Regions from separate parts of the Blautia luti genome, predicted to be linked through region 1. Evidence: predicted binding sites of a transcription regulator. Region 1 holds the regulator's gene; each other region holds the start of a gene.
What was found. Region 1 encodes Rex, which represses fermentation and respiration genes when NADH is low (regulators of the CRP and FNR family bind a similar motif). Its sites were predicted from a motif close to ATTGTTAANTANTTAACAAT; they were not measured.

Region 1 (8,240 bases):
TTCTCACCCAGATATTTCTTCCATTCATCATGGACTGAGAGAAGATTCAGGCCGTCTGCATCCAGGATCACCGGTCTGCCGCATTCTGCTGCATGGGATAAAAACCACTGTGCGCGTTCTCTGCTCCGGCCGGATACTCCAAGTCCGGGACCGATCACCAGAACATCACACCAGTTCAGCATCTGTCTGTTCTGCTCTTCATTAAACTCGCAGGATACCATCGCCTCCGGGAGCAAAGTCTGCAGAGAGATTCGATTCTCCTCCACAGTCTGGATCTTCACCATTCCCGCCGAACATTTAAATGCCGCTGCAGCACTTAAATAAGCAGCGCCGCACATCTCCGGTGATCCCACTACCAGAAGGACCTTGCCAAAAGTCCCCTTATTTCCATAAGGCAGTCTGGGCGGCATCAAAGACAGATCCTCTTTTCCCAGATAATGTACCTGCAGTTTCTGTTTCGGCTCCGGATAGATTCCGATATCTGCAGTAATGATCTCTCCTCCCAGCATACGTCCCGGATAAAAACATAAACCTCTTTTCCGGAATGCAAAGGTTACCGTAAGATCTGCCCGAAATGCAGTTCCCATCTCAAATCCGGTATCTGCATTGACACCGGAGGGAATATCTACAGCCACTTTAAATGCATCTGCCTCGTTCAGTTCCCGGATCAGCCGGGCATAGCTGCCTTCCACAGGACGGGCCAACCCAACCCCGAAGATGGCATCTACTATAGTAGTATATTCATCAGTTCTTAAGTTATGCTCCTGTAAAACACCATAGTATCTGGCTGCCTTTAACTGACATTTCGTTTCTTCTGTCATCCGCTCTTCTTTTCCCGCCAGATAAAAACAGGTTTCTATCCCGGCCAGATGCAGAAGCCTGGCAATTGCCAGCCCGTCTCCACCATTATTTCCGCTTCCGCAAACTACCAGGATTCTTTCCCTGCTTCCATTTTTCAGCCGCTTTCTGAGCTCTTCTGCAGTCTTTAATGCAGCTCTTTCCATCAGCACCAGTGACGGGATTCCTGCTGTTTCGATGGTATTTCGATCCAGTGCTTTCATTTCACAGGCAGTTACGATCTCCCTCATTTTCTCACCTCTCATTGCATAAACCCCAATTTATATGTAAGTATACACCCTTTTTCACCAAAAGAAAAGCTGTGATCGGATAAGATCACAGCTTCTTCGCTGTCATTGTGTTACTGTTCACTTCGTTCTCAGCACCAATTATTCCATAGCTTCATGCTCTTTTCGATACTCGCTGAGATTGTAGGACAAGGTCATAAGGCTCTCAGACAGATGTACATTCTCTACCATAACGTCCTCTGGTGCATCCAAATCAATATGTGCGAAATTCCAGATTGCTTTAATACCGTTTTCAATGAGGATCTTCGCCATTTCCTTTGCTTTGTTCTTCGGAAGAGTGAGCACCGCAATTTCTACCTCATTCTCCTTCAGAAACAAAGGCAGGTCACTGAGCATCTGAACCTCAATCCCGCGTACTGCAATTCCTTCCAGTACAGGATTTACATCAAAAATACCAACCAGTTTAAATCCCCGTTTCTCAAAATCTACATAATTCGCCAGTGCCTGTCCCAAATTACCCGCACCCAGGATAATCATAGGATGCACTGTGTCCAGACCCAGTATCTTACCGATTTCCGTATATAAATAACGTACATTATAACCATAACCCTGCTGACCAAAACCGCCGAAATTATTTAAATCCTGACGAATCTGGGAAGCTGTCACATGCATTTTCTTACTGAGATCATTGGAAGAAATTCTCTCTACATTCTCTTCCATCAATTCACCAAGATAACGGTAATAGCGAGGCAGACGTTTGATGACCGCTTTTGAAATCTCCTTAGCTTCCACAAATTTTCCCTCCTTATTTATCTATGTCAATTATACCGAAATGTTATTTTATTGTCAAATTGATTTTGTACCTTTTAAACAATTCCTGCATATATTTTTTATGAATTTTCGATTTATGCTTTTAAAAGCCTCCGGATTCCGTTATAATGGTATGCGGTTCGCAATATTTCAAGAAAAATAATTACTATATCGGAGGAATTTGTATGATCTTATCATGTCAGAACATCTGCAAATCCTTTGGCGAAAAGGTGATCCTTCAGGATGCCAGTTTCCATATAGAAGACAGAGAAAAAGCCGCACTCATCGGCAATAACGGAGCCGGTAAAACTACCCTGCTCCGTATTATCATGCACGAGCTTTCCCCTGATTCCGGCAATGTGGTACTCGCCAAAGATAAAAATATCGGGTATCTTGCCCAGTATCAGGATATCCACGGCCACCATACTATCTACGAGGAGCTGATCTCCACCAAGCAGCACATCATCGACATGGAGAATCGTCTGCGCAGCATGGAACAGGAAATGAAATCAGCCACAGGCGAGGCTCTGGACAGCCTGATGAATACCTACACCAGACTCAGCCATCAGTTTGAACTGGAAAACGGATATGCTTATAAAAGTGAGATTATGGGAGTATTAAAAGGCCTCGGCTTCACAGAAGAAGATTTTCCACGCCAGATCGAAACTCTTTCCGGCGGCCAGAAAACCCGTGTAGCGCTGGGCAAACTTTTGCTTTCCAGCCCGGATATCCTTCTCCTGGATGAGCCTACCAACCATCTGGACATGGAGAGTATTTCCTGGCTTGAAACCTATCTGCTCAACTACCCGGGAGCTGTATTTATCGTTTCCCACGATCGTTATTTTCTGGACAAAGTTGTAACAAAAGTCGTGGAGATCGAGACCGGTACCATGCGCATGTACAGCGGCAATTATTCTGCCTATGCCTTGAAAAAAGCCCAGCTTCGTGATGCCCAGTACAAGGCTTACCTGAATCAGCAGCGGGAGATCAAACATCAGGAAGCCGTAATTACCAAGCTGAAATCCTTTAACCGTGAGAAATCCATCAAACGTGCTGAGAGCCGTGAAAAAATGCTGGATAAGATCCAGCGTATTGAGAAGCCCCAGGAGATCCAGAATCAGATGCGTATCTCCTTAGAGCCCAGATACGTCAGCGGAAATGATGTTCTTAATGTAGAAGAACTTTCCAAATCTTTCCCGGGACAGACCCTTTTCTCCAATATTTCTTTCGAGATCAAACGTGGTGAACGGGTAGCGCTGATTGGAAATAACGGTACCGGAAAAACCACTATGCTGAAGATCATCAATGGTCTGATAAATGCAGACTCCGGCAGATTTTCCCTTGGTTCCAAAGTACAGATCGGTTATTATGACCAGGAACATCACGTCCTGCACATGGAAAAGACCATTTTCCAGGAAATTGCCGATACCTATCCTACTCTTACAGAAACTGAAATCCGAAACATGCTGGCAGCTTTCCTGTTTACAGGCGACGACGTCTTCAAACTGATCTCTGCATTGTCCGGTGGTGAACGAGGCCGCGTATCACTGGCGAAGCTGATGCTTTCGGAAGCCAACTTCCTGATTCTGGATGAGCCTACCAACCACCTGGATATCGCTTCCAAAGAAATCCTGGAAGAAGCCCTGAACAGCTATACAGGCACTGTATTGTATGTTTCCCATGACCGTTACTTCATCAATCAGACCGCAACCCGTATTCTGGATCTGACCAACCAGGCCATTGTAAATTACATAGGTGACTATGATTATTACCTGGAGAAGAAAGAAGAACTTACAGAGAAATATGCTCCGGCAGCAGCCCAGGCTGTGGCAGAGGCAAAGCAGGCATCTGATAATAAGCTGTCCTGGCAGCAGCAGAAAGAGGAACAGGCCCGTCAGCGTAAACGGGAAAATGAATTAAAAAAAATCGAAGCCCGCATCGAAGAACTGGAAACCAGGGACAAAGAAATTGATGAGACCATGGTTCTTCCTGATATCTGCACCAATGTTGCTGAATGTGCCAAACTCAGCAAAGAAAAAGCTGCTGTTATAGAAGAACTGGAAACTTTGTATGAAAAATGGGAAGAACTTGCATAATATGCAGGTTCTTCCCATTTTTTCTTTTTACTTTTTTATTTTATTAGTGAAATGTCTGTCCAAACAACTTACAGCAGTGTATCCAGTTTCTCTCTGATAGCCAGGATAAACTGCTCACTGTTTAACACGGTTACATCCTTCAAAGTGGTGATCAGTGCCAGATCCTTGGTCATCTTTCCCTCTTCAATGGTACTTAATGTTGCTTTCTCAAGCTTATCTGCGAATTCCATCAGTTCCCTGTTTCCGTCCAGTTCTCCACGTTTTCTGAGAGCACCTGTCCATGCGAAGATCGTCGCAACAGAGTTTGTGGATGTCTCCTCACCTTTCAGATGACGATAGTAATGTCTCTGTACCGTTCCATGAGCTGCCTCATATTCATAATAACCCTGGGGTGATACCAGCACAGAAGTCATCATAGCCAGAGAACCAAATGCAGAGGAAACCATATCACTCATAACATCTCCGTCATAATTCTTACATGCCCAGATAAATCCCCCTTCTGCTTTCATCACACGGGCCACAATATCGTCGATCAGGCTGTAGAAATACTCAATTCCTGCTGCTTCAAATTTTTCTTTGAATTCATTTTCATAGATTGTTGCAAAAATTTCTTTAAAGCGTCCGTCATAAATCTTGGAAATAGTATCTTTACCGCCAAACCAAATGCTCTGCTTCGTATCCAGTGCATAATTAAAGCAGCATCTTGCGAAACTGGAAATAGAATCATCCAGATTATGCATTCCCTGAAGAACCCCGGCACTGTCATAATGATGGATCAGTTCTTTCTTTTCTTCTCCGTTCTCGCCCTTAAATAAGAGATAGGCATCCCCTGGTCCGTCGATATACATCTCTGTATTCTTATACACATCGCCGTATGCATGACGGGCAATGGTGATAGGCTTTTTCCAGTTTTTGACACATGGTTCGATTCCTTTTACCACGATAGGAGCACGGAATACAGTACCGTCCAGGATCGCACGGATCGTACCATTCGGGCTCTTGTACATTTTCTTTAGGGTATACTCTTCCATTCTTGCCTTATTCGGTGTAATAGTGGCACATTTAACAGCTACCCCGTATTTCTTTGTAGCCTCTGCTGCATCAACAGTTACCTGGTCATCGGTCTCATTTCTGTATTCCAGGCCAAGGTCATAATACTCTGTGTTCAAATCAATATATGGAAGAAGAAGTTCCTCTTTAATGATCTTCCAGAGGATTCTGGTCATCTCATCTCCGTCCATTTCCACAAGTGGTGTCTGCATCTGAATTTTTTTCATATATGTCCTCCTCTTTGGCTATTGGCTCATTTGAATATTATTGTATCTGAAATCCTCTGGTTCGTCAATGCTTTTGCACATTAAAGTGATAATTTTTTCACAGTTTCATAAAACGCTCCAGATCCAGTTCCCCCCAGCCCTGAAGATTCTTGGGCAGTCCCATATCCCTGGCGCTTTCTTTCAGCTTCATCTTTATTTCCAGATTTGTAAGGGCTGGATTTTTTTCCAGCATCAGTGCTGCTGCACCGGAAACCAGCGGTGTAGACATAGATGTGCCGCTTTTGACCCCATAAGGAAAGTCCACTCCAGGGGCGCAGGCACGTATTTTGCTGCCCGGTGCCACCAGGTCAGGTTTACATACACATTCAAACGTAGGACCCCTTCCGGAAATAGCCGATCTGCCTGTGAGCAGATCACTGGATCCTACGGTAATGATCTTACGGCTGCTTCCCGGTGCCGTAACACTTCCCGGCCTGGGACCCTGATTTCCCGCTGCTGCTACTACCACCAGTCCCTGATCCCATAATTTTTCTACCCCGTCTATCAGGATTTTGTGGTCCATTTTCGTCCTGCAGGTTGTTCCCACCGAAATGTTAACAATCCGGATCCCGTATTTTTTTCTGTTTTTCAATATCCATTCAATAGCCTGCAGTACATCCTCTTTTCTGCCGTTTCCAAGCCCATCCAGCACTTTCAGGGCAATAAATCCGCATCCCGGTGCAATTCCCCTGATCCGTCCCCTCGATGCTGTTCCGTCTCCTCCTATAATGCCGCACACATGGGTACCGTGGGAATTGTCATCATAAGGCTGTTTCTGCCCTCTCACGAAATCCCGGAATACCCAGATCCGCCCTGCAAAGTCTATATGAGGAAACAGGCCTGTATCCATAACACAGACACCGATCCCCTTCCCTGTATATTCTGCATCAGACAAATTTCCCATAAAACCTCCGGATAAAAAGCAGCAAGTTCTTACTCTAATTTATTCGGGTTCTTCATCTTTTGTTATCTCCCGGTATTTTTTCACATAAACTGTATAAAGTGTTTCTGATCTGTACATACTGGAACTATCGTTTCAACAGGGAGGTAAACCTATATGATCGCATTGATGATCCTTATCTTCTTTTTACTGCAGGGTTTCATCCTGCTCTGCTGTGCAGCCGCCGGCAACGACGCCGCCTCACAGGAGATCTCCGACCAGGAACAGCTGGAATTCATACAGGCGTGGAAAGAGAAGAATGCAAAGAAAAAAGGTGGGCATTCTGTGTGAATGCATCGCCTTTTTCATTTACTCTTATTCAGCTGTTTTTACTTCATCAGAAATAATTGAGAAGTAGCAGTGATCTTCTAACGCAACTTTGATAATTTTGTTTTCTTTATCAATACTGATCGGATCAATAATTGTCCATTTTTCCTTCATTGACCTGCTTAAATGCATCGGCAACCTCAGGAGCTTTTGTCTCTAAAGAAAAAAGACGCTGCCCTAACGGGCAACGTCTGCGTCAGATAACTGGAATCCTTCTCTGACTTTCTTCATTAATACTTTTGCTTTATCCACAGTTGTCTGGTCCGGAACCATGACATAAGCTTTCGCACTCATGGAATATGGCTTCTGAGTATCTCCTGTTCCATTTACACTGTAGGATAATACCTGCCAGCTGCCACCTTCATCCAGCTGCTTACGAACCAGAGAAGCGATCAGATCATATGGAATATTGGTTTCGAAGCATCCGTCCAGGCTGTCCATAACTGACAGATAATTTTTCAGGAAAGACGGCTGTGTTACTTTATCTACAACTCCCTGAATTACTGCCATCTGGTTACGTCCTCTCTGACGGTCCCCTTCTTTAAACGCATAACGTTCACGGCTGAACACCAGTGCCTGTTCTCCGTTTACGTGATTCTCGCCTTTGTTAAAATGATATCCTGTTTCATTTTGTGAATCAAAATCGTAATCAGAATTTAGGGTAATACCGCCCAGAGCATCAATAATCTTGATAAATCCGCCGAAATTCAGACGGAAATAATAATTAATATTGATGTCATACAGCATATCCAGAGTATCCATGCTGACATTAACTCCATAAATACCTGCATGAGTTAATTTATCCGGCACACCATTGGAAATAGATAACGGTACAAAATAATCTCTTGGTGTGGATATCATCAGGATCTGCTTGGTTCTGGCATTGATCGTAAGAATAATGTTAACGTCACTGCGGCTTGAAGAAGTCATTGCCCCTCTTGTATCAATTCCGCTTACGTAAACAGTATAAACCTCATCGGTTACTCCATCTTCATTTGCAGTTTTCTGGTCTGATGACTGTGCACTGCTGTCTGATGTTTCTGTGCTGTTCTGAGCAGACGCATCTTTTCTCTGTACCAGAGATTCTACCTGGAGCGATGCGATCTGACGTATCTGAGAAGAAAATGAACTGTAATTGTCCATCTCATCCAGCACATCCAGATATGCCCTGTTCAACACAATTGCTCCGCAGGTGCCATTATTCAGACTGTCTGCCAGTGAGGTCAGACCATCGTACTCATTGATCTGTATATCATTTCCGATTTGGTTGTAAATCTGATCCAGCGCACTGTCTGTATTATCCCTGTCCAGTTCTCCCATAATACCAAATGTATAGGAAGACGCATCTGACAGACTCTGTGCTGCATCATCCTGTTTTACATATACATTTACTTCAGTTGTTTCTTTATTCACACCGGTAATATTCCCCAGTGCTGAAACAGTCTTATAAATATAAAAGCTGCCTATTCCAAGAACCGACGCAACTATTATAGCAAGTACAACACCAATAGCAAACCGCACGTTCTTTCTTATTTTTCTTACCAGCACATATATGAGCAACAGCATGATCAGCAGCACTACTGCAATAATGCCAATATACTTTACTGAAATAAGTTTCGTATAAAAAAGCAGCACCATAAATGCAAGTTCAAGAACAAACATGATC
Region 2 (8,240 bases), 490 kb from region 1:
TGTAAAGATGGTAAGTGTGGAAGCAGATGAATGCAGCAATACTATCCGGATAATCTGGAATAAGACAACCAACGCCACAAGCTATGTAGTATATCTCAGGGAAGCCAGCGGCGGCAAATGGCAGAAAGCGGGCTCTATGAAAAGCTCCGAAAGAGGCTGCCAGATCACCTATCAGCCGGGAGTGAATTTCCAGGTTGGAAAAGAATACGCCTGCACAGTCAAAGCATATAACAAAAACTCAAAGAAATACGGAAACTATGATAAAAAAGGAGTCAAATTTACCATCCTTCCGGAAACTGTAAAGATTTCCGGCATATCCATGGACAAAGAGAAAACAGGAGTAAAAATCGCATGGAAAAAGAGCGATAGAAGTGAGATCACCCGTGGAAACTACTGCCATATTTACAGAAAACAGAATGGAAAATGGAAAAAGATCGGCAGTGTGAAAAGTTCTGTTACAACTTATACAGATACAGAATTCGAACCTGGAAAGGTGAATACTTATACAGTCAGAACTTATAACAGCAAGACCAAAACAAGGGGAAATTATGACAAAAACGGAATTTCCATAGACCTGCAGAAAAAGACTCCTGCCATTGTGTATAATAATCCATCCAGGCTTGTTCTGCTGAAAGGAAAAACAACCACTTACTATAAGTCAAACAGCAGTGTAAAATGGTATTCCGGCAATAAGAAAGTGGTACAGGTTACTGCTTCCGGCAAAAATGCTTATAAGCTGAAAGCAGTAAAAGAAGGAACTGCTGTGATCACAATGAAAGTGGGAAATCAGGTACAGACATTTACAGTAATTGTCGCATCCGGCAATGATTATATTAATAAATGGGTGCAGAACATGGCAAGAGATATAAGAATGACCACCAGCAACAAAGAAACACAGCTTCTGCTGGTATCGAGATACTTTGTAGGCGATTTCTCATATGCCAACGTATATGATATGAAAACAGTAATTGCTTCACAGAAAGGAAACTGTTATTCCGCCGGTCAGGTGATGGTGAAAGTTTACCAGGCACTGGGATTTAAAGCAAAACTGCGTTCTGCGATCCACGATAATCCTAAACGCTATCCTCAGAATATGATCATGGGATCTGACCATTATAATGTAGAAGTAGTGGTGAACGGATCAACCTATTATCTGGACGCATCCCCGGAAGCCCATCTGGTATATCTTTCCTCGAAGACTGAGGTGCTGGAAGCCTATACAGATCTCATGGGAAATGGATGGACACGGATACAGTAAATAATTAAGAGTGAGTATTATTATGAAAAGAAAAAGAAAAATTTTATTAAAGAAAAGAAACCTGCTGATAATTCTGTTGTCTGCGCTGCTTTTTTCCTTTGCATTCAGTGCTGCTACCGTCTATGCATTTACACTGGGAACTGCCCGGAAAGCGGCACCCGGGAAATTTGTAGTGGATGGTGATTACTGGACATATCGGTACAAAAAAGACAATACCATTGCCAGAAATGTATATTTAAAGATTGATAACAAATGCTATTATTTCAACAGCAAAGGACACCGCTGGTGCAGCTGGCATACGATTAATGGGAAAAAGTGCTATTTCGGTACCAGATCTCAGGGCTATCTGATCCGCAATTCCGTAATCCGCTATAAAGGTGATATACTTTCTGTGGACAGCCTGAGCATCAAAGAGGGTGAGACATTACCACCGAAGCGTTACAACTCCGGTTCCATGATTCTTGCAATGGAGAATGCAGGACAGCTTATCGAGGACGAGGAACTCCGTGCTCAGATTAAAAGCTGCGGAATCGGAACCAGTGCCACCAGAGCAGAGATTCTTAAGAAACTGTTCAATATCAAATATCTGTCACTGAACAAGAAAACCCAGGTGATCACACCGACTCTTCTGGGAGAGATGATCTTCGATGTGGTAAACTGTTCCATCAGACAGCTTTCTGAACCCGGAACTGACTGCAAGCTGGGAAAAAGGACTGAATTATGTGGCAGAGGGCAGTATTACAGAACAGGAATATATGGACAAGCTGGAGCATTTTGTACGGCTTCGTACCAAACAGGTAGAGGATAGTAACATCCAGCCATACCTGAGACAGTTCTTTGATGCAGCAGCAGTCAACTATAAAGATGCAGCTGCGAAATCCGGAACGAAAACATCAGGCAGAACAACGTCCGGAACAGGCCGGTCACGTACCTACAGAAAGCCGTCTGCTTCAAAGTAGTGTGTATTTGTGACAGATAAAAGAAAACATGTCATCATAGCGAGAGAAAAGAGGAAAATATTATGTTAAAAGATTTTACAATTGCAAACCTTCTGGATCTGAACGAAACAATCGCAAAGGATTTATTTGAAGGAAAAACATATCCATGGGAAGTATTACCGGAGATCGGAGATTTCATTCTGAAACTGGGACAGACCTTAAGTGAAGAAGAATACGACCACCCGTCAGAAGATGTATGGATCGCCAAGAGTGCCAAAGTGGCACCTACAGCCTGCATCAACGGTCCGGTCATCATAGGTAAAGAAGCAGAAGTACGCCACTGTGCATTTATACGCGGAAAAGCAATTATAGGTGAGGGTGCAGTAGTAGGTAATTCTACGGAATTAAAGAATGCGGTACTTTTCAACAAGGTACAGGTTCCGCACTACAATTATGTAGGCGATGCAGTTCTCGGCTACAAATCCCATATGGGTGCAGGTTCCATCTGTTCCAATGTAAAATCTGACAAGAAACTGGTAGTTGTAAAAGACGGTGACGAGAAGATTGAAACAGGCCTGAAGAAATTCGGCGCAATGCTTGGAGATAACGTAGAAGTGGGATGTGGTTCCGTATTAAATCCCGGAACTGTGATCGGACGCTGTTGCAACATTTATCCACTTTCCTCAGTAAGAGGCTGCGTACCTGCAAATCACATTTATAAGTCAAAAACAGAAGTTGTGGAGAAACAGTGAGAATGAAAAAACCGGTAAAGATTATTTTTTCTGTAGTGTTATCTGTTGCAATGGTGCTGTCGCTGGCTCTGACTGCATACGGTGCCTCTTCACTTACTTTTGATTTTACTGTGACAGTGAAAAAGGGAAAGGTATTTGATGAGAATGGCGACTTATATACCGGATGGTATATAAAAAACAGGCACAAATATTATGCAGAGAGCGGCCGGCGTGTCCGAGGTTGGAAAAAAATCGGAAAACAGTATTACTATTTTGCAGCTGACTATGCTATGGCGAAAAACAAAATTGTGGGTTCTAAATCTAAAGGATATTATTATGTAGATAAATCCGGCACCAGAGTTACGTCAAATGAAATAAAGATGGCAGTAGATTTTGTGATGAAGAATTCAAATCCTGCTTCCAGGCAGAGAAATCGTCTGAAGCAATGTTTTAATGCGTTGAGAAAATATCCGTATGTGGGTAAGGGCGATACACCGCCCGGAGCTTCGCAATTGCCGTCCTATGCCCGGTATATGTTTACCAGACAATGTGGAGACTGCTATTATTATGGGATAACTATGGCGTATATTGCCAGAGTACTGGGATATGACAGCAGAGCTGCCATGGGAGCTGTGACCGCCTGGGGCCCGGCTCATCCTCTGTCTCCCCATGGATGGTGTGAAGTGCGTGTTGATTCCGGGTGGAAAATGATAGACTGCAGTATGCAGAACGGGCATCCCGATGCGAACCTGTTTTTTGTGGGAAGAAACAGATATCCATACAGATTAAGATGTGATAAGACATATGCCTTGAATATAAATAATGGAAAAGTCAGTTGGAGATAACAAAAAAGATGCAGTTTTTCTGCATCTTTTTTGCGTTAGAGCATGTTTGGAAAATCATTCCTGCAATCTGCACGCCCCACTTTGCGGTATATTGTCCGAATTCGGTTACCGCAGCCTGCTACAATTGAGGGGAGAGAAGCTTTTGCTGAAGAAGGATTACATATGAAATAAAAGTTTTCTCAGGATTACCAGAATGGTAATGTGCACCGGATAAAACCAGTAAAAAATATATTTCAGAAATTTTCCTTTTACAAATCCACGTTTGCCATTGTACATGTTAATAGACAGAAAGGCAAAACATGCCTTCCATTCATAATAAAGCCAGCAGCTTCCGATGATCGCCTGGGCGGTTTTATCGTTGCGGAACCAGTACATGATCAGCAGGAATACAAATCCCCGCCATCCGTAATCTGCCTTTAGAAACACAGAGACAGTCAGCAGTGCCAGCGCGCAGACAAGCTGCATTTTCTGATTATCCCAAAAGTATTCCAGGGCACAGAATGCCAGGTATCCCAGAAACAGGGTGAAAAATACATTCTGTTTTTCATATCTCCAGGTGTTGGTAAACATGAAGTTCCATGGAATCTCAGAGATACATGCAAATAGAAACAGATTCAGGCCATATTTCTTACGGTTATGTGTATGCAGAAATCCTTCCACTAACAGAAAACAGAAAATTGGAAAAGCGGCCCTGCCGATATCCCGGAAAATCCGATACCAGCTGTAATCCACGCCGCCGAAACTGAAAAGGGTTGCAGTTGTGGCAGGATAATTATACAGGATCATTAAGCCGGTATGGTCAATCAGCATCAGGGTGATAGCAATTAATTTTAAAGCGCTTCCGCTCAGAACCTGAAATTTTGCAGGGAGAAAGGAAGCAGGTAACTTTGTTGTCATAATAGAAATCCTTTCATTAATAGAAATTAGAACTATTTTACCACAAAAAAATCAAAGATAGTTAAAAATTTTACAAATTATGACTGGACGAATCAACACTTTTGTGAGAAAATAACACTAGGTTGTTAGGCATACTCTTCTGAAGTAATTCAGCAGACTTCAGAGATTTACACTATATGGTTCTTTCAGCAGTTCCATATAGTGATGAGTATAACAACATGAAGTTAATCTATACTTGAAAGGAGTTTTACAATGATTTATTCACGCGAAGTAGAAGAAATGTGCCCAGTTGCACAGGGCGTTCATCATGGCGCCGCTCCAATCCCAGAAGAAGCTAAATGGGTACAGGCAAAAGAAGTCAAAGACATTTCCGGTCTTACACACGGTGTTGGCTGGTGTGCACCACAGCAGGGTGCCTGCAAGCTTACATTAAATGTTAAAGAAGGTATCATCCAGGAAGCGCTGGTTGAGACAATCGGATGTTCAGGTATGACTCATTCTGCAGCTATGGCTTCCGAGATTCTTCCGGGACTTACAGTTATGGAGGCACTGAACACTGACTTAGTTTGTGATGCGATTAATACAGCTATGAGAGAACTCTTCCTTCAGATCGTTTATGGACGTACACAGTCTGCATTCTCAGAAGAAGGACTTCCAGTAGGTGCTGGACTTGAAGACCTTGGTAAAGGACTTCGTTCTCAGGTTGGTACAATGTATGGAACTCTGAAAAAAGGACCTCGTTACCTTGAAATGGCAGAAGGTTATGTAACAGGTATTGCTCTTGATGCAGATGATGAGATCATCGGATATCAGTTCGTAAGCCTTGGAAAAATGACTGATTTCATCAAAAAAGGCGATGACCCGAATACTGCATGGGAAAAAGCAAAAGGTCAGTATGGCCGTGTTGCAGACGCTGTTAAAATTATCGACCCAAGAAAAGAATAATTTAGGAGGTAACAGGAAATGGCTTTATTTGAATCATATGAGAGACGAATTGACAAGATCAATTCTGTTTTAAACAGCTATGGCATTGCTTCTATCGAAGAAGCTGAGAAAATCACAAAAGACGCAGGTCTTAATGTATACGATCAGATCAAAGGCATTCAGCCAATCTGTTTCGAGAACGCTTGCTGGGCATACACAGTAGGAGCTGCAATCGCAATCAAAAAAGGATGCAAGAAAGCAGCAGATGCAGCAGCAGCTATCGGTGAAGGACTTCAGGCATTCTGTATTCCTGGATCCGTTGCTGATACACGCAAAGTAGGTCTTGGACATGGTAACCTTGGCAAAATGCTTCTTGAAGAAGAAACAGAGTGCTTCTGCTTCCTGGCTGGACATGAGTCCTTCGCAGCAGCTGAAGGTGCTATCGGTATCGCTGAGAAAGCTAACAAAGTTCGTCAGAAACCATTACGTGTTATCCTGAACGGTCTTGGAAAAGATGCTGCTCAGATCATCTCCCGTATCAACGGCTTTACATATGTAGAGACAGAATACGATCCATATAAGAACGAAGTTAAAGAAGTATTCAGAAAAGCATACTCCGAAGGACTTCGTGCAAAAGTTAACTGCTACGGCGCTAACAGCGTTCCGGAAGGTGTTGCTATCATGTGGAAAGAAGACGTTGACGTTTCTATCACAGGTAACTCCACAAACCCGACACGTTTCCAGCATCCGGTTGCAGGTACATACAAGAAAGAACGTCTTGAAGCAGGTAAGAAATACTTCTCAGTTGCTTCCGGTGGTGGTACAGGACGTACACTTCACCCGGACAACATGGCAGCAGGTCCAGCTTCCTACGGTATGACAGATACATTAGGACGTATGCACTCTGATGCACAGTTCGCCGGTTCTTCTTCTGTACCAGCTCACGTAGAGATGATGGGTCTCATCGGCGCTGGTAACAACCCGATGGTTGGTATGACAGTTGCAGTAGCTGTTTCCATCGAGGAAGCTGCTAAAGCTGGTAAATTCTAATATCAGAATATAGATTTTGATCTTAATAAAGTAAGATTTGTGTCCAGACAGGTTTAATAGCAGACACATTATCAGCTGAAAAAGCTGGTGGTGTGTCTGTTTTTTTGTATTTGGAAATAAAAAAGTCGATTTTCAGATCATCACAGGAGAAGTAAACTCCTGTGGATGATAACTGAAAATCGACTTTTATGTTTGTGATGTGTCTGTTGTGAGTAAAAAGAATGAAATCATTATCCCATGTAAACAGTCACATGATATTCTTTCTTTCCTTCTTCAAATGGAATCAGGCAGCCTTCATATTCTTTGCCGTCTACAACCACTTTCTTAACACCCTTTTGAACGTTATCCGGGTTCTTTACTTCGATGTGGTAAACGGCATCGCGGAATGTTCTGGTAAGTGTGAAATCACCAAATCCTTCCGGGATACATGGATTGATGCAAAGTCCATCGTAGGATGGCTGTACACCCAGGATAGCCTGAGACAGATTCCAGAAAGTCCATGCTGCAGTACCGGTCAGCCAGCTGTTTTTTGCCTGACCATGGAAAACTGCGTCAGCGCCTGCTACCATCTGTGAATATACATATGGCTCCGTACAGTGGATTTCGCTGATATCTTCGATGTAGGACGGGCAGGTCTTCTTGTAAATCTCAAAAGCTCTGTTGCCACGTCCGATCACTGTCTCTGCGATAGAAACCCATGGATTATTGTGACAGAAGATACCTGCGTTCTCTTTATATCCCGGTGGATAGGAGGAGATTTCTCCAAGGTTCAGATAATACTGGGTATAGGCTGGTTGAAGGATCATGATGCCATATTTGGTGTCCAGGCGTTCTTTAACAGAATCAAGAGCTCTTTGGGCAAGACCTTCTTTCACACCGATTCCTGCCATTACACAGAAGCCCTGTGGCTCGATAAAAATCTGACCTTCCTTGCATTCTCTGGAACCAACTTTCTTTGATTCTGCATCATATGCACGTACAAACCATTCTCCGTCCCAGCCGGCATCCAGAACTGCCTGATACATGGCGTTGACTTCTTTTTCGGCTCTGTCTGCAGCTGTGGTGTCACCCATATGACGGCTGATCTCTGCGAATTCTCTGCCATATTTTACAAACATGCCTGCAATAAATACAGACTCTGCAACAGGTCCTTCGGAAGGTCCTGTAGTCTGGAAGGATTCTCCTGGTTCTGTGGAGAAGCAGTTAAGGTTCAGGCAGTCGTTCCAGTCTGCACGTCCGATCAGCGGAAGTTTGTGCGGTCCGAGATGAGTGGCTGTATATTCGAAAGAACGACGCAGATGCTCATACAGAGGTGCAGCTTTTTCTTTCTGGTTATCAAAGTCAACCATCTCATTTAAGATGGAGAAGTCACCTGTCTCTTTCAGGTAAGCGGAAACGGCTGCGATCAGCCATAACGGGTCATCGTTAAATCCGCTTCCGATGTCCAGATTACCCTTCTTGGTAAGCGGCTGATACTGATGATAAGCGCTTCCATCTTCGAACTGAGTAGCTGCGATGTCCAGGATACGTTCTCTTGCGCGTTCCGGGATCAGGTGTACGAAACCAAGAAGATCCTGACAGGAATCACGGAATCCCA
Region 3 (8,240 bases), 890 kb from region 1:
ACCGAAGAAACGATCACCATCCCGGCTGCAGACATGGAACATTACACAGACCATCCAGACGTAATTTTTGTCTGCGTAAAAGGCTATTCCCTGGATGAAACCATTCCATTTATCAAACAGATTGCAAAGAAAACAACCATTGTAATTCCGGTCTTAAACATCTACGGAACCGGCGGAAAGATGCAGAAACAGCTTCCTGAGCTCCTTGTAACAGACGGATGCATCTACGTCTCCGCAAACATCAAAGAACCAGGCAGACTACTCCAACACGGACAGATCCTGCGTATCGTATTTGGTGTGCGTGACAAAGCAGAATCCAGACCAGAACTGAAAGAAATCCAGAAAGACCTCTGCGACAGCAACATCGACGGAATCCTCTCCGAGAATATCCGCCGCGAAGCTCTGGAGAAATTTTCCTACGTTTCCCCAATCGGTGCAGCAGGGCTCTACTATCATGCAACAGCCGCAGATTTTCAGAAAGAAGGCGAAGCCAGAGAACTCTTTAAAGCCATGATAAGAGAAATCGCTGCACTTGCAGAAGCCATGGGAGTTCCGTTTCAGAAAGATATGGTAGATGTAAACTTAAAAATTCTCTCCAACCTTGCACCGGAAGCAACTACCTCTATGCAGAGGGACATCATGGAAGGAAAACGGTCTGAAATTGATGGATTAGTCTATGAAGTAGTAAGAATGGGTGAAAAATATCACGTTCCGGTACCGGCATATGAGAAGGTGGCAGAAAAACTTAAAGCATTATAAAGACATCATTTATAATTTTGTTGTCTGATATTTGAAACAGTACAAAAAAGGGATGCGAATCATTCGCATCCCTTTCATAATCATCTGGACAATTTAAATTATAACTGAGGACCAGCAGCAACAAGTGCTTTACCAGCTGCGTTTCCTTCGTATTTAGCAAAGTTCTTGATGAATCTTCCAGCAAGATCTTTAGCTTTCTCTTCCCACTGAGCTGCATCAGCATATGTGTCACGAGGATCAAGGATACCTGTGTCTACGCCGTTAAGCTCTGTAGGAACTTCGAAATCGAAGAATGGGATCTTCTTAGTAGGAGCGTTAAGGATATCTCCGTTAAGGATTGCATCGATGATACCACGAGTATCTTTGATGGAGATACGTTTTCCTGTTCCGTTCCATCCTGTGTTAACCAGGTAAGCTTTTGCTCCGCTCTTTTCCATTTTCTTAACAAGTTCTTCTGCGTATTTTGTCGGATGCAGTTCAAGGAATGCCTGTCCGAAGCAAGCAGAGAATGTAGGTGTAGGCTCTGTGATTCCACGCTCTGTACCAGCAAGTTTAGCTGTGAATCCAGACAGGAAATAGTACTGAGTCTGAGCTTCTGTCAGGATAGATACCGGAGGAAGTACTCCAAAAGCATCTGCGGACAGGAAGATTACGTTCTTAGCTGCCGGTGCAGAAGAAATCGGGCGAACGATGTTTTCAATGTGGTTGATCGGATAAGATACACGAGTATTCTCTGTTACGCTCTTATCTGCGAAATCAATCTTGCCTTCAGTATCAAGTGTTACGTTCTCAAGAAGAGCGTTGCGTTTGATCGCATTGTAGATGTCTGGCTCAGATTCTTTGTCAAGGTTGATAACTTTAGCGTAGCATCCACCTTCGAAGTTGAATACGCCGTTGTCATCCCAGCCATGCTCGTCATCACCGATCAGGAGACGTTTCGGGTCTGTGGAAAGAGTAGTTTTACCTGTTCCGGAAAGACCGAAGAAGATAGCTGTGTTTTCGCCGTTCATATCTGTGTTTGCAGAGCAGTGCATGGAAGCCATGCCTTTAAGTGGAAGGAAGTAGTTCATCATAGAGAACATACCTTTCTTCATTTCTCCGCCGTACCATGTGTTTACGATAACCTGCTCTTTAGTTGTGATGTTGAACATTACAGCTGTTTCAGAGTTAAGGCCTAATTCTTTATAATTTTCAACTTTAGCTTTGGAAGCGTTGTATACAACGAAATCTGGCTCGAAGTTTTCAAGTTCTTCAGCTGTTGGCTGGATGAACATATTTGTTACGAAATGTGCCTGCCAAGCAACTTCAACGATGAAACGGATAGCCATACGAGTATCTTTGTTAGCACCGCAGAATGCATCTACTACGAAAAGTCTCTTGTTGGAGAGCTCTTTTTTAGCGATTTCTTTTACTGCATTCCATGCTTCCTGAGTTGCAGGATGGTTATCGTTTTTGTATTCGTCTGTTGTCCACCATACTGTATCTTTGGAGTTCTCATCCATAACGATGTATTTATCTTTAGGAGAACGTCCTGTGTAGATACCTGTCATAACGTTAACTGCACCAAGTTCGCTGACCTGACCTTTTTCAAAGCCTTCCAGTTCCGGTTTGGTTTCTTCTTCAAATAATACTTCATAAGAAGGGTTGTAGACAATTTCTGTAGTTCCGGTAATGCCATACTTGCTTAAATCGATTTTTGCCATCTTACGTTTAACCTCTTTTCTTCGTTAATGAAAGCGCCTGTTTAAACAGGCCTTAAGATACCTTACCAAAAAAGCGAATAGTTCTCGCTTCTCTTTTTCTATTATACATATTTAACGGTTAAAATCAACAGGGTTTTTGCGTTTTTTTGAATTTTGTTAAAGATTTATCAACTTAAATCTGATAAAAATCCGTCACTTTTCACAAAAGGTATGTAAATTTATTATAGTGGCAATATGGGAATACTATTCGTGGATATGATAATATTCTGTCTGACTGGAACAGACAGGAAAGGCAACCAGAAAATACTAACCAGGAGAGCTGCCACTATGTGGTTGTGCTGATAAAAGATGCATGTTAAAATAGGAAAGAATTATCTGTCTGAAAAATGACAGAGTATTATACAGCAGAGAAAAGTAAAGAGAGGATGAAGATTATCAAAACTTATTATTTGATTGATTATGAAAATGTAGGAAGTGAAGGCTTCAAAGGATGCGAAAAATTACGGGAAACAGATATTATCCATCTTTTTTATACAGATAACAGCAGAAAAATAGATCTTGATATTATCAATGATCACGGAGAGTCAAAACTGATCACACATAAAGTACCGACAGGAAATCAGTCAGCAGATATGCATCTGGGATCTTATCTGGGATATCTGATAGGAAAAGAGTGTACAGGTCAGGATGAAGAATGTAAAATTGTCGTAATCAGCAAGGATACAGGATTTGACCATATTATAGAGTTCTGGAAAACAGAAAAAAATGTGAAAATTTCCAGAAACGAGAAGATTTCCGGAAAACAAGCGCAGACAAGAAAACAGGTAAAAAAACAGACCGATAAAGAAAAAGACAGACAGGTGGCAGAACAAACTGATCAGAAAACAGAAAAACAGTTGAATGAACAATCTGAAAAGCAGTCTGCCAAACAATCAGAGAATCAGAATACAAAAAAGCCAAAACAAAAGATAATTGACATGAAAGCCGGAACAAAGAAATTACAGCAAGAATTAGTATTGGTTCTCGACAAGGCAGGCATGCCAAAGGAAGTAGTAAACTATGTTTCTACAACTGTGGAGAAAAATGCAGAAGACAAAAACAGAAAGCAGCAGATTTACAGATCTATCATTTCCAAATACGGACAGACAAAAGGACTGAATATCTATAACCATATTAAAAAGAAAATCTAATGGAATAAAAAATAACGGAATAAAAGAAGGAGGCCGGGAACCTTATTGATTCCCGGCAAAAGTATGAAAAAGAAAAAGTTTTATTTGCAATTACTCTTTGCTCTGTACAGGTAATAATATAACCGGAAAATGTGAGAAATATGTGGTGAGAATTTGAAAAAAATGTGAAATGAACGAAAATTAAAAATGAACAGGAACAACAATCCTCTGGAAAATAGGAGAAAGTATTAGACTATGAATATACAGATTTTTGGTACAAAGAAAAACTTCGACAGCAAAAAAGCAGAACGCTATTTCAAAGAACGGGGAATTAAATATCAGTTTATAGATATGAAAGAAAAAGGCTTAAGTAAAGGTGAATTCCAATCTGTCTGCAAGGCAATTGGCGGTTATAACAAGCTGATAGATACTGACTGCAAGGATAAAGACCTGCTGGCATTGATTACCTATATTGCAGAGGAAGACAAAGCAGAGAAAATCCTCGAAAACCAGAGCATCATCAAAGTCCCTGTGGTAAGAAACGGAAAACAGGCGACAGTGGGATATCAGCCAGAGATTTGGAAGAACTGGAAATAAAAAATGTGAATATATTTAAAATGATAAGAGATAAAAGGAAAAATAAAAGATGGCAAAGATCAGAATCATAAAGAAAAATAATGACTGTAGCATGGAATACGAAGTAGGCGATATTTGTGAGGTCACAGGTACCTGGTATGGTGGTGTCCACATCAATGGTCGCTCCGGAATCCCGGTTTCCCTTGATAAAGAAGAGTATATGGAACTCAATACAGAACCAGAAGAACCTGACAGTGCGGAAAATGAAAATACTTTGGAAACACCGGAACACGATATTCATGCAGGCGACATTGTACAGCATTTCAAAAGAGAATGGGTATCCCCGGATACTTCCGAATATCTCTATAAAGTCCTGGCAGTAGCCCATCACACAGAAAATGGTGAAAAACTGATGATTTACCAGGCACTCTACGCACCCTTCAAAATCTGTGCCAGACCCTATGATATGTTTATGAGTGAAGTAGACAGAGAAAAATATCCAGATATTAAACAGAAGTACAGATTTGAAAAATATACTGAAAAATAGATGATTGATATTTTATGGAATTGCTATAGTAAAACAGGCACTTCTGCCTGTACAAAAATATTTTGTTGTTGTATAGTAATAACAAATAATAACAGCACACGTTTCCAGAGATTTTATAGCATTATCTGAAAAAATGTGCAGAAAGAACGAAAGGGAAGGAAATATGCAGAAGGTATTAGTAGTTGTAGATATGCAGAACGACTTCATCGACGGAGCTCTTGGAACAAAAGAGGCAGTTGCCATTGTACCTGGTGTAAAAGAGAAAATCAAAAACTTTGATGGAGTTGTTCTTTTTACCAGGGACACTCACGAGACTAATTATCTCGACACCCAGGAAGGAAAGAAGCTTCCTGTACCGCACTGTATCCGTGACACTGAAGGATGGCAGATCCGAAGCGAATTAGATGCATTCAGAAAAACAGAACCTATTGATAAAGAAACCTTTGGTTCCACAGACCTTGCAGGAGAACTGGTGGCAATGAATGAGGATAATGAAATCGAAAGTATCACATTCGTAGGTTTATGCACAGACATCTGTGTTATTTCCAATGCACTTCTGGCAAAAGCATCTCTCCCGGAAGTTCCGATTATCGTAGACGCTAAATGCTGCGCAGGCGTAACACCGGAAAGCCATGAGAATGCACTGAAAGCAATGGAAGTATGCCAGATTCAGATTGACAGATAAACTGCAGAGCAGTTATTCAGTTATGAGCAAGCAGCAAAGCAGATATTTTATCCGCCTGACAATTCAGATATGAGGAGTGACAAAATAATGAAAACAATTACACGAGATGAGGCATTCACATTATTAAAGAAATACAACAAGGATCCCTTCCACATTCAGCATGCTCTGACTGTAGAAGCAGTAATGAAATGGTATGCCAGTGAACTTGGCTATGGCGAAGATGCAGAATACTGGGGAACCGTAGGACTCCTCCACGATATCGACTTCGAACTCTACCCAGAAGAACACTGCCTCAAAGCCCCGGAAATGCTCCGCGAAGCCGGCGTAGGCGAAGACGTGATCCACGCAGTCGTATCCCACGGCTACGGCATCACCATAGCCTGCGGCACAACCCTCGACGTAGCCCCGGAACACGAAATGGAAAAAGTCCTCTTCGCCGCCGACGAACTCACCGGCCTTATCTGGGCAGCTGCGCTCATGAGACCATCCAAAAGCACCAAAGACATGGAACTCAAATCTCTCAAGAAAAAATACAAGAGCAAAGGCTTCGCCGCAGGATGCTCCCGAGAAGTAATCGAACGCGGCGCCGAACAACTCGGCTGGGAACTGCAGAAACTGCTCACCATGACACTGCAGGCAATGGCAGACTGTGAGGATGAGATTAAGGCGGAGATGGACGCGGAAGCGTAAATATTAAAACTGAATAATAAAGTAACAAAAATTGCTTAGAAAGAAAGGGACATATCAGAGGTAGAAGGTATGTCTCTTTTTGTATTACAGTGAATTGAATATAATAGGTAATGTCGAATGAAAATTGTTGCCGTTTATGTCGAAAAATTGTATAATATGACGTAAAGTAGTTAGTTTTATCAGATGACTTAGGCAGTAAAGAATATAAAAGAGAAATAATGTCTGAAGAGACATTTGGAAATTGGATAAAAATAATGAATAAGACTTTAAATTACTATAACGAAAATGCACAGTCCTTTGCGTCTGGAACTGTTTCCGTAGAGTTTACAGAAATGCAGGACAAATTTTTGCAAAAGCTTAATCCGGGAGCATATATACTCGATTTTGGTTGCGGCGCAGGAAGGGACACGAAATATTTTTTGGACCAAGGCTATCTGGTAGAGGCAATAGACGGTTCCGAACAGTTATGCCAGATTGCGAGTAAACATACTGGAATCAAAGTTAGACAGATGCTGTTTCAGGAACTGAAAGTGAATGAGAAATACGACGGCATATGGGCTTGTGCTTCCATTCTTCATTTACCGAAAAAAGAACTAAAAGAGGTTTTCAAGAAAATGCTCACAGCGTTGAAACCTGGTGGACGGATTTATACTTCTTTCAAATATGGAGAGTATGAGGGAGAGCGAAACGGACGATACTTTACAGATTTTACAATAGACACATTTGCGGATTTTGTACAGGAGATACACAATCTGCAAATAGAAGAACACTGGATCACAGGAGATGTCCGACCGGGAAGAGGTGAGGAAAAATGGCTGAACTTAATTATGCAGAAAAAATGAACATCGGATATGAAAATGAATATTCCACAGATGCCATGACCGGCGGACCTGATAAAAGAAGACAATTATATTATCAGTTAATCCAGAGTATGAAGAAAGCAGAAAGCGTTGATATCATTGTTTCATTCCTTATGGAATCAGGAGTAAAAATGCTTCTTCAGGAACTGGAAAACACCCTGAAACGCGGAGCCAAAATCCGAATCCTGACAGGAAATTATCTCGGAATAACCCAGCCGTCTGCACTATATCTGATTAAAAGAAAACTCGGTGACAGAGTTGATCTTAGATTTTACTGCGAAAAAGGCCGTTCTTTTCATCCAAAGTCTTACATATTCCATTATGCAGACCATAGTGAACTTTACATTGGATCGTCCAATATTTCAAGAAGTGCACTGACTTCAGGAATAGAATGGAACTACCGTTTTAGCAGCAAAAAAGATCCAGAAAACTATGCTGAATTTTTTTATACATTTGAAGACTTGTTTGAAAACCATTCCATCATAATCGATGATAAAGAATTAAAGAGATATTCCCAGAACTGGCATCGTCCTGCAGTTGCAAAAGATCTTGATAAATATGACTTTGAACAGGATACAGAAGATACTAAAATTAAAACAATGTATGAACCAAGAGGGGCACAGATTGAAGCACTCTGTGCATTGGAAGATACAAGAGCTGAAGGAGCAAAGAAAGCACTCATCCATGCTGCAACAGGTATCGGAAAAACTTATCTGGCGGCATTTGATTCCAAATCATATGAAAAGGTTTTGTTTGTTGCACACAGAGAAGAAATCCTGAAACAGGCAGCAGATTCTTTTAGAAATGTAAGAAATTCTGAGGATTATGGATTCTTTACAGGAGATGAGAAATGCACAGATAAATCCGTTATCTTTGCTTCTGTAGCAACTCTCGGAAAATCAGAATACCTGAATGAAAAATATTTTGCACCGGATTATTTCGACTACGTAGTGATTGATGAATTTCATCATGCAGTCAATAATCAGTATAGAAAAATCGTAGAATACTTTAAACCCCAATTTCTTCTCGGACTGACAGCAACACCTGAAAGAATGGATGGCAAAAATATATATGAAATCTGCGATTATAATGTGCCCTATGAGATTTCATTAAAAGATGGCATCAATAAAGGAATGCTGGTTCCATTTCACTATTACGGAATCTACGACGAGACAGACTATACCAAACTGCATATAGTCAGAGGAAAATATGTGGAAGAAGAACTGAACAAAACATACATAGGAAACGCCT
Region 4 (8,240 bases), 190 kb from region 1:
GCTTTTGGTGCTGCTTTCGGAGCTGCCTTAGGTGCTGCAGCTGGAGCTGCTGCCGGAGCGGATACGCTTCCTGTTTCTTCAACAGTTACTTCATATGCTGTACCGTTTACTGTAATTGTATAGCTTTTCATTTTAAAATCCTCCTAAACGATTCTTTCAATTATCTTCTATTTCTTTTTACTTTGCGGATGGAACGAACTACGAATCCGTCTGTTGTAGTTCCTTCTGCTGCTGCAATTGCTGCTGCGATAACAGCTACCAGTTCTCCGTCATCTGCAAGGTTTTCTTCTGCTGCCTGTACTGCTGGAGCTGCTGCAGCTGCTTCTGCTTCTTTTACTTCCTTAGCTGCTTTGGCTTCTGCTGCTTTCTTTGCTTCAGGATTCGGGATGAATCTGAACAGAGAGATCAGAAGACTTAATAAAATCAGCATTACGAATACAGTTCCAATACCCATCAGAGTGTTAAGTCCTGCTCTCTGGAGAGTTTTTCCCATGCCGTACTGTACGTCTACAGACAGGGAAACAGGTGTTCCTGTAGAATCGAATACATAAACAAAGTTTGCATCTGCTTTCTCGAATTTCACAGGAACTGTAACTGTGTACTGGTCATCCTTTAAAGTTACAGAAGTTTCGCCATTTTTGTCCTTCTTTGATCCAAGTTCATCTTTGGAAGACTGCCAGGACTGCATGGCACTTGTAGTAAAGTCGTCTCCTGAATTCAGGTAATTCTCAATATCTGCATCTGCCAGTCCGATGATGGTATCTGTAAGACCCTCAGCGGTGTTTACCAGTGTGTTTTTTACAGAGTCATCAACCTTATCAGCAGCAAATACCATGGAAGTACTGCCGATGATCAGTGCAGCCATTACGAGAAGTGCCATGCAGACAGAAGTTATTTTTTTGAATGTCTTCATATGCTTCACCTCGCTTAGACCGTTCCGTGTTTCTTAGACGGACGATCTTCCCTTTTTGTGAACAGCATTTCAAATGCACCGATTACATATTTTCTTGTGTCAGCCGGGCTGATCACAGTATCAACATAGCCTCTTTCAGCTGCAGAAGCGACACCATTCTGAAGTTCTCTGTACTGAGCAGCTTTCTCGTTTAATGTAGCAGCGTCAGCATCTGCATACATGATCTTTGCAGCGAGGGAAGCATCCATCATACCGATTTCTGCGTTATCCCATGCATATACAAGATCTGCACCGATGGATTTGCTGTTCATTGCAACGTATGCTGTACCGTAAGCCTTACCGATCACTACGTTTACCTTCGGAACTGTAGCGTCTGCAAATGCAGCAACCAGTTCTCCGACAGATTTCGCCATCATCTTCTCACTGCATACAGTGGCTTTGAAGCCTGTTGCATTGGTAAGAGTCAGTACCGGAATATCAAAAGCATCACAGAATTTCACGAAATCAGCTGCTTTTCTTGCACCTCTTGCAGAGATGGTTCCGTCAAATTCTTCTGTCTTATTGCCTTCAGCATCGTATACTTCACTTCTGTTCGCAACAGCACCTACAGTAGCTCCGTTTAAGCGGACAAATCCTGTAACCATGTCTTTCGCGAAATCAGCTTTTGTCTCAAAAAATACGCCGTTGTCAGCAATCTGTGACAGAGCGATTGCTGTGTCACCTGCACAGTTCGCAAGATCTGCACATACACGGTTCAGATCATCTGTGCATTCTGTGTAGTTATCTGTATCTTCGTTATTAGAAGGAAGAAGTGATACTAAAGAACGAATCTGGCCAATGATTTCTTCTTCTGTACCAACACCATCGATCACACCTGTTTCAGCACTCTGGAATGCTGCAGCTGCTGTGTCGCATTTGTCTTTGTTATTTCCTTCCAGTGCGTTTGGTGTATTGATGAACATTTTTCCTTTTTTCTCTTCTACAAATGTGAAATCTGTAAGAGCAGGAATAACTGCCATACCACCGCCACAGGTTCCGAATACAGCTGTGATCTGCGGAACAACGCCGGAAGCCAGTGTCTGTTTCAGATAAATCTCGCCAAAAGCTTCCAGAGCATCTGTAGCTTCCTGAAGACGGATACCTGCGCAGTCAACCAGTCCGATAACCGGTGCACCTGTTTTCATTGCCAGATCATAAAGTCTGGTAATTTTCTTCGCATGCATTTCACCAACAGTACCGTTTAATACAGATGCATCCTGGCTGTATACGTAAACCAGTTTGTCATCGATTACGCCATATCCGGTGATAACACCGTCAGATGGTGCTTTGTTTTCAGTGATGTTGAAATCTGTAGATCTGGCTGTTACGCTCTGACCGATTTCGACAAAACTGTTTGCGTCAAGCAAAGAAGTAATTCTTGTGCCTGCTAAGCTTTGTGTTGCATTACTCATTCTTGTTTGCCCTCCATCTTTATGAGAATTTTTAAAAGTTAACCCAAAAATTTAGCCGATTATAATTCTACCTTTTTTGGAAGGATATTTCAATAATTTTTTGACTTTTTTGTTAAAAAAATGGCAGAAAGTTAAAAAAGCCTGTTTTATCCGGCATCTTTCACTTAATAAAACATATTTCTATTTTCTGACCTGAACAGCATATCAAGCATACCAGATTTTTTCGAAAAACAATAGATTAATTTTATTATATAGCAGGTATTATCAATTAGATTTACGGAATGCTTTGTTATATAATTAACATATCAAAGAAATCCAGTAAAAAATCCAGGAGGAAACGCATAATGAAAAGCAATTATCAGCATATTTTCACACCACTTACAATAAAAAATATGACTATCAAAAACCGTATTGTTATGATGCCTATGGGAACTAACTACGGAGAACAGAATGGAGAAATGAGTTTTCTTCATATCAATTATTACAAAGAACGCGCAAAAGGCGGCACCGGTCTGATCATCGTAGAGAACGCAAGTGTAGATTCTCCGCAGGGTTCCAACGGAACTACTCAGCTTCGTATTGACCATGACAACTATCTACCACGTCTGTACAAATTTACAGAAGAAATTCACAAATACGGTACCTGTGTTGCAATTCAGATCAACCATGCAGGTGCTTCCGCAGTTTCTTCCCGTACAAATATGCAGCCGGTTTCCGCATCTGATGTACCTTCCAAAGACGGCGGTGAAATCCCGCGTCCGTTAACTGTAGAAGAGATCCATCATATTGTAAAGAAATACGGAGAAGCAGCCAAGAGAGCTCAGGCAGCAGGTTTTGATGCAGTAGAAATCCACGCAGGGCATTCCTATCTGATCAGCCAGTTTCTCTCCCCTCTGACAAACAAACGTACTGATGAATTTGGCGGATCTGTAGAAAACAGAACACGTTTTTGCCGTATGGTCATCGAAGAAGTAAGAAAACAGGTTGGACCATTCTTCCCGATCCTGCTCCGTCTCAGTGCAGACGAACTGATGGAAGGCGGAAACACTCTGGAAGATACTCTGGAATACCTTGAATATGTACAGGACGAAGTTGATATCTTCGACGTTTCCTGCGGTTTAAATGGTTCTATCCAGTATCAGATCGATGCAAACTACATGAAAGACGGATGGCGTTCCTACATGCCAAAAGCTGTCAAGGAAAAATTCGGCAAGCCATGTATCTCCATGGGTAACATCCGTGACCCGAAGGTTGCTGAACAGATTCTTGCAGACGGCGATGCAGACCTGATCGGTATGGGACGTGGCCTGATCGCAGAACCTGCATGGGTAAACAAAGTTGCTGCAGGCAAAGAATGTGATCTTCGTAAATGTATCTCCTGTAATATCGGATGTGCCGGAAACAGAATCGGCTTCAACCGCCCGATCCGCTGTACTGTAAACCCATCCGTACTTGAAGGCGATGTTTATAAGAAACAGCATGTAAATAAAAACTGTAACGTTGTAGTTATCGGCGGTGGTACTGCCGGACTGGAAGCTGCCTGTACAGCCGCTGAAGTAGGCTGTAACACTTTCCTTTTGGAAAAAGGCGAAACTCTTGGCGGTCTTGCCTCTATCATCTCCAAGATTCCTGCAAAGAAACGTCTGGCTGACTTCCCGAACTACCAGATCCACAGAGCAGAGCAGCTTGACAACCTTTACATCTTCAAGAATACAGAAGGAACACCGGAAAATATCCGCAAGTTCCATCCAAACCTGATCGTAACCTCCACTGGTTCCGCACCACTGCTTCCTCCGATCAAAGGTCTTCATGACCGTATCGATAAAGAAGGCGGCAAAGTTGCTTCTATCCTTGGAATGATCAACCATATCAACGACTATCCGGAAGATATGACAGGCAAGAAAGTTGTTGTTGTCGGCGGCGGTGCTGTTGGTCTTGACGTTGTAGAATTCTTCGCAGCAAGAAATGCTGAAATCTCTATTGTAGAGATGATGGATCAGATCGGACGTGACCTTGACCCTGTTACAAAGAATGATATGAAAGATCAGATGAAGAAACACCATGTAGCTCAGCTTACAAAAACAGCCCTTCAGGAAGTAAAAGACAGCTCTTTCCTTGTAAAAGATGCACAGGGCGAGCGCGAACTTCCATTTGACTATGGCTTTGTATGTCTTGGTATGAGAGCTCAGGGACAGCTTTATACAGAACTGGCAAATGCATTCGCTTCCGAAGATATAGAAATTCTGAATATCGGTGACAGCAAACGTGCAAGAAGAATCATCGACGGAACTATGGAAGGAAGAAATATCCTCAACACACTTTCTCTGATGGGATATCTTCAGTAAAATACTTTACAACAAATTACGAAAGGAGCTATTATAATGGCTGAAAGAATTACCGGACATACTGAATTAATCGGTCTGATGGCTTACCCGATCCGTCACTCCAGCTCTCCTGCAATGCAGAATGAGGCTTTTGCAAAACTTGGGTATGACTACGCTTACCTTGCATTCGAGGTTGGTGCAGATGAAATCGAAGACGCAGTAAAAGCGATCCGTACGCTGAAAATGAGAGGTTCCAATGTTTCCATGCCGAACAAAACTCTGGTTGGAAAATATCTGGATGAGCTCTCTCCTGCAGCAGAATTATGCGGTGCCGTCAACACGATCGTAAACGACAATGGTCATCTTACAGGCCACATCACAGATGGTATCGGATTTATGTCTGCTCTGAAAGACAACGATATTGATGTGATCGGAAAGAAAATGACAATCGTCGGTGCAGGCGGCGCTGCTACTGCTATCGAGATCCAGGCTGCATTAGACGGTGTTGCTGAGATCACAATCTTCAACCGCAAGGATGAATTCTGGGATCGTGCAGTATCCACAGTAGAGAAGATCAACGCAAAGACATCCTGCCATGCAGTTCTTTATGATCTGGCAGACCTTGATAAACTGAAAGCTGAAATGGATGACAGTTTCATTTTCGTTAACGCTACTGGCGTTGGAATGAAACCATTAGAAGGACAGTCTGTTGTTCCTGACAAATCCTATTTCCGTCCTGAACTGATCGTTATCGATGTGCCTTACTCTCCACTGGAAACAAAGATGCGTTCCATGGCGAAAGAAGTAGGCTGCAAGACAATGAACGGTCTTGGAATGATGTTATTCCAGGGTTCTGCTGCATTCGAATTATGGACAGGCGAACCAATGCCGATCGAGCATATGAAAGAGATCCTTCACATCTCCTATGATGACTGATTTTAAAGGTATCTCATTCCAGTATCAGGCTTAGTCTTCTGATACCGGGATTTGATATAGGCCGCTTTTACAGACTGCTGGGGATGTGCCATATATAACTCCGCGCAAAGTGTACATGTCCTGCTGTCTGTTTTAGCTGCAGATATTAATTCAATTCGGCTATTCTTAATATAAGAAATATGAGGATGAGAAAATGAACACAGTTCAGGTAAGAAATATTGTGATCGGTGAAGGCAGACCGAAGATCTGCGTTCCGATCGTAGGAAAAAAAACAACAGACATTCTTGAAGAAGCAAAAAAGATCACTACTCTTCCAGTTGATGTGGTTGAATGGCGTGTAGACTGGTTCGATGATGTCTTTACTACAAAAAAGGTATTAGAAACAGCCAAAGCACTTCGAGATGTTTTAAAAGACATTCCGGTTCTTCTTACTTTCCGTACTTCCAAAGAAGGCGGCGAGAAAGAAATCTCTGTAAGCGATTATGCTGCTTTAAATATCGCAGCTGCTCAGAGCGGTTATGTAGATTTAATCGATGTAGAAGCATTTACAGGTGACGATGTCGTTAAGACGATCATCGATGCTGCTCATGAAGCAGGTGTAAAAGTAATTGCTTCCAATCATGATTTCTTTAAGACTCCGGAGAAGGATGAAATCATCAGACGCCTCCGCATGATGCAGGATTTCGGCGCAGATATTCCGAAAATTGCAGTTATGCCTACCTGCAAACAGGACGTTCTTACACTGCTTTCTGCTACTCTGGAAATGTCTGAAAAATATGCAGACCGCCCGATCATTACTATGTCCATGGCAGGAACAGGCGTTGTCAGCCGTCTGACAGGTGAGACATTCGTCTCAGCTCTCACTTTCGGCGCTGCTTCCAAGGCTTCCGCTCCTGGACAGATCGGTGTGAATGAATTAAAACAGGTGCTGGATATTATTCACAGCAGCTTATAATTTCAGGTAATCTGACCGTGATCCGGTCAAATTATATATTATTTTAGTCAAATACTCCTTAAAATTTTGACAAAACCTACTCCGTTTAAAGGCCAGGAAGTACCGCTCTTCCTGGTCTTTTCATTTTCTGAAAAGAGTTCAAAAAAAGAACTCCGGTTACGAGATTCTCTTTTGAACTCTTTGACTATTTTAGCGCTTTCTTCTCAAATGGGCTCCAGTTTGACAGGAAAATGTTCAGTCCGAAGCCGACTGCCAAAGCCCATGCAGATGCCCATGCAGTTCCCTGTGTGGCAAGGACTGCTGCCATTACACCTCCGATCATCTTGTCCCGGTCACTCTTACAGTAATCCATACCAATCCTTGCACATACAAATGCCTGGAACATCAGAGTAATGGATGATCCAACACCGAAGATCGGGCGGAAGAAACTTACTACCGGAATGATCAGAACACTTAAGAAGGTAGCCAGGCGGAAAGAGGACATTCCTCCAAGAAGGGATTTCATCGCTTTCTTTCCTTCTTTGTAACGCATGGATACAGATACTGTCATTCCAACCCATAACGGACCTGAAAGTGGCGGGAATGGTGCAATGACAGAAAGGATCAGGTTTCTCAGACCGCTGACCAGATTGGAACGGCTGGAATTGAAATCAATATACTCATCATCACGTGCCTGTCTTGCCTCTGTTACCAGAGTCTCTGTTGTAACAAAATCACCAAACGCAATTACATAGCATACCAAAGCAAGCGGTAATGCTTTAATATACATGGATAATGGCGGGATTCCCACACCGAAGATACTTACCTGATCAATGATCTCTTTAAACTGCGGAATCTTGATAAAAGTTCTGATCTCCAGTCCCGGAGCATCCAGTTCTCCCACCAGAAGTCCCACTACCATAGCGATCAGATATGGGAAAAGGTTGCCGTATCTTGCCACAAAGTCAAGGAATTTGTTTGTCTTTCTCTTCTCCTGATATTTATCAGAGAAACTGATCAGGATCAGTAGACCAACACCTGCTACAATCGCCAACGGATATTTGTGCATGTTTCCGCCTTCCCCAAGCTGTCCGGCCATAACTGTAACAGGAGCTGCCAGAAGGATACCGCCCTTGACAGAATCCGGAACTGCATGAACAAACTTATCAGCGAGCTTTGTGATACCCATAAATATGAATACAAAACCTACCAGCATCTGCAATGCGATCATTGCCTGTATTCGTTCTTTTCCCATAGGGAAACCTTCCAGGAATACAATGGTCAACGGCAGTGTCGGTGTGATCCATCCCGGTACGACCGGATCACCCAGAAAACTGTGGAGCAGATAAAGAAATGTCTCAATAATTACACAGCTCCATGCCAGTTCATAAGGAAGCCCCAGATACTGTTCCAGATAAGGAACGGCAGCCAGTGCTGTTACGCCCAGGATCAGACCCTGAATGAACTCAACAGATTCTATCTTGTAGTGAATAAACGGAAGTCTTATCTGAAATGGTCCAAAGGGGATGTAGGGCAGTTCATTTTCTCTTCTTTGTGTTCTTGTATGCGCCATACACATTCTCCTTTTCAGTGAATTGTTAGATTATTTCTATATTTTTTGATGTGTTTTCTATCTTTTTTGTTAATTATTAAACAATCTGATTGAAAAAGAAATCCAATCC

Region 2: R8695_RS05370 (iron-sulfur cluster assembly scaffold protein) is a predicted target of Rex. The motif match lies at 4,727-4,746, and genes of this name have one in related genera.
Region 3: pckA (phosphoenolpyruvate carboxykinase (ATP)) is a predicted target of Rex. The motif match lies at 2,615-2,634, and genes of this name have one in related genera.
Region 4: R8695_RS06785 (oxidoreductase) is a predicted target of Rex. The motif match lies at 2,650-2,669, and genes of this name have one in related genera.

The regions. Positions count from the first base shown of each region.
Region 1 is NZ_AP028156.1:1,647,157-1,655,396, reverse strand. Features, by position in the region: gene R8695_RS07805 (NAD(P)H-hydrate dehydratase) at 1-1,103, opposite strand, end outside; gene R8695_RS07800 (redox-sensing transcriptional repressor Rex) at 1,227-1,877, opposite strand; gene abc-f (ribosomal protection-like ABC-F family protein) at 2,081-3,991, shown strand; gene R8695_RS07790 (NADP-dependent isocitrate dehydrogenase) at 4,060-5,268, opposite strand; gene R8695_RS07785 (S8 family peptidase) at 5,366-6,211, opposite strand; gene R8695_RS07780 (hypothetical protein) at 6,365-6,538, shown strand; gene R8695_RS07775 (hypothetical protein) at 6,563-6,688, opposite strand; gene R8695_RS07770 (LCP family protein) at 6,752-8,240, opposite strand, start outside.
Region 2 is NZ_AP028156.1:1,160,435-1,168,674, forward strand. Features, by position in the region: gene R8695_RS05345 (fibronectin type III domain-containing protein) at 1-1,258, shown strand, start outside; partial or broken gene R8695_RS17650 (DNA topoisomerase) at 1,632-2,217, shown strand; gene R8695_RS05355 (LbetaH domain-containing protein) at 2,280-2,948, shown strand; gene R8695_RS05360 (transglutaminase domain-containing protein) at 2,951-3,772, shown strand; gene R8695_RS17860 (hypothetical protein) at 3,759-3,845, opposite strand; gene R8695_RS05365 (TraX family protein) at 3,929-4,669, opposite strand; gene R8695_RS05370 (iron-sulfur cluster assembly scaffold protein) at 4,922-5,614, shown strand; gene R8695_RS05375 (GGGtGRT protein) at 5,633-6,643, shown strand; gene R8695_RS05380 (glycoside hydrolase family 94 protein) at 6,874-8,240, opposite strand, start outside.
Region 3 is NZ_AP028156.1:2,538,162-2,546,401, reverse strand. Features, by position in the region: gene R8695_RS11755 (ketopantoate reductase family protein) at 1-759, shown strand, start outside; gene pckA (phosphoenolpyruvate carboxykinase (ATP)) at 858-2,462, opposite strand; gene R8695_RS11745 (PIN domain-containing protein) at 2,888-3,652, shown strand; gene R8695_RS11740 (arsenate reductase family protein) at 3,887-4,228, shown strand; gene R8695_RS11735 (DUF1653 domain-containing protein) at 4,278-4,754, shown strand; gene R8695_RS11730 (cysteine hydrolase family protein) at 4,918-5,439, shown strand; gene R8695_RS11725 (HDIG domain-containing metalloprotein) at 5,527-6,129, shown strand; gene R8695_RS11720 (class I SAM-dependent methyltransferase) at 6,384-6,971, shown strand; gene R8695_RS11715 (DEAD/DEAH box helicase family protein) at 6,941-8,240, shown strand, end outside.
Region 4 is NZ_AP028156.1:1,452,209-1,460,448, reverse strand. Features, by position in the region: gene R8695_RS06800 (biotin/lipoyl-binding carrier protein) at 1-131, opposite strand, end outside; gene R8695_RS06795 (OadG family transporter subunit) at 161-913, opposite strand; gene R8695_RS06790 (acyl-CoA carboxylase subunit beta) at 928-2,364, opposite strand; gene R8695_RS06785 (oxidoreductase) at 2,709-4,709, shown strand; gene R8695_RS06780 (shikimate dehydrogenase) at 4,746-5,624, shown strand; gene aroD (type I 3-dehydroquinate dehydratase) at 5,818-6,579, shown strand; gene R8695_RS06770 (SulP family inorganic anion transporter) at 6,764-8,131, opposite strand.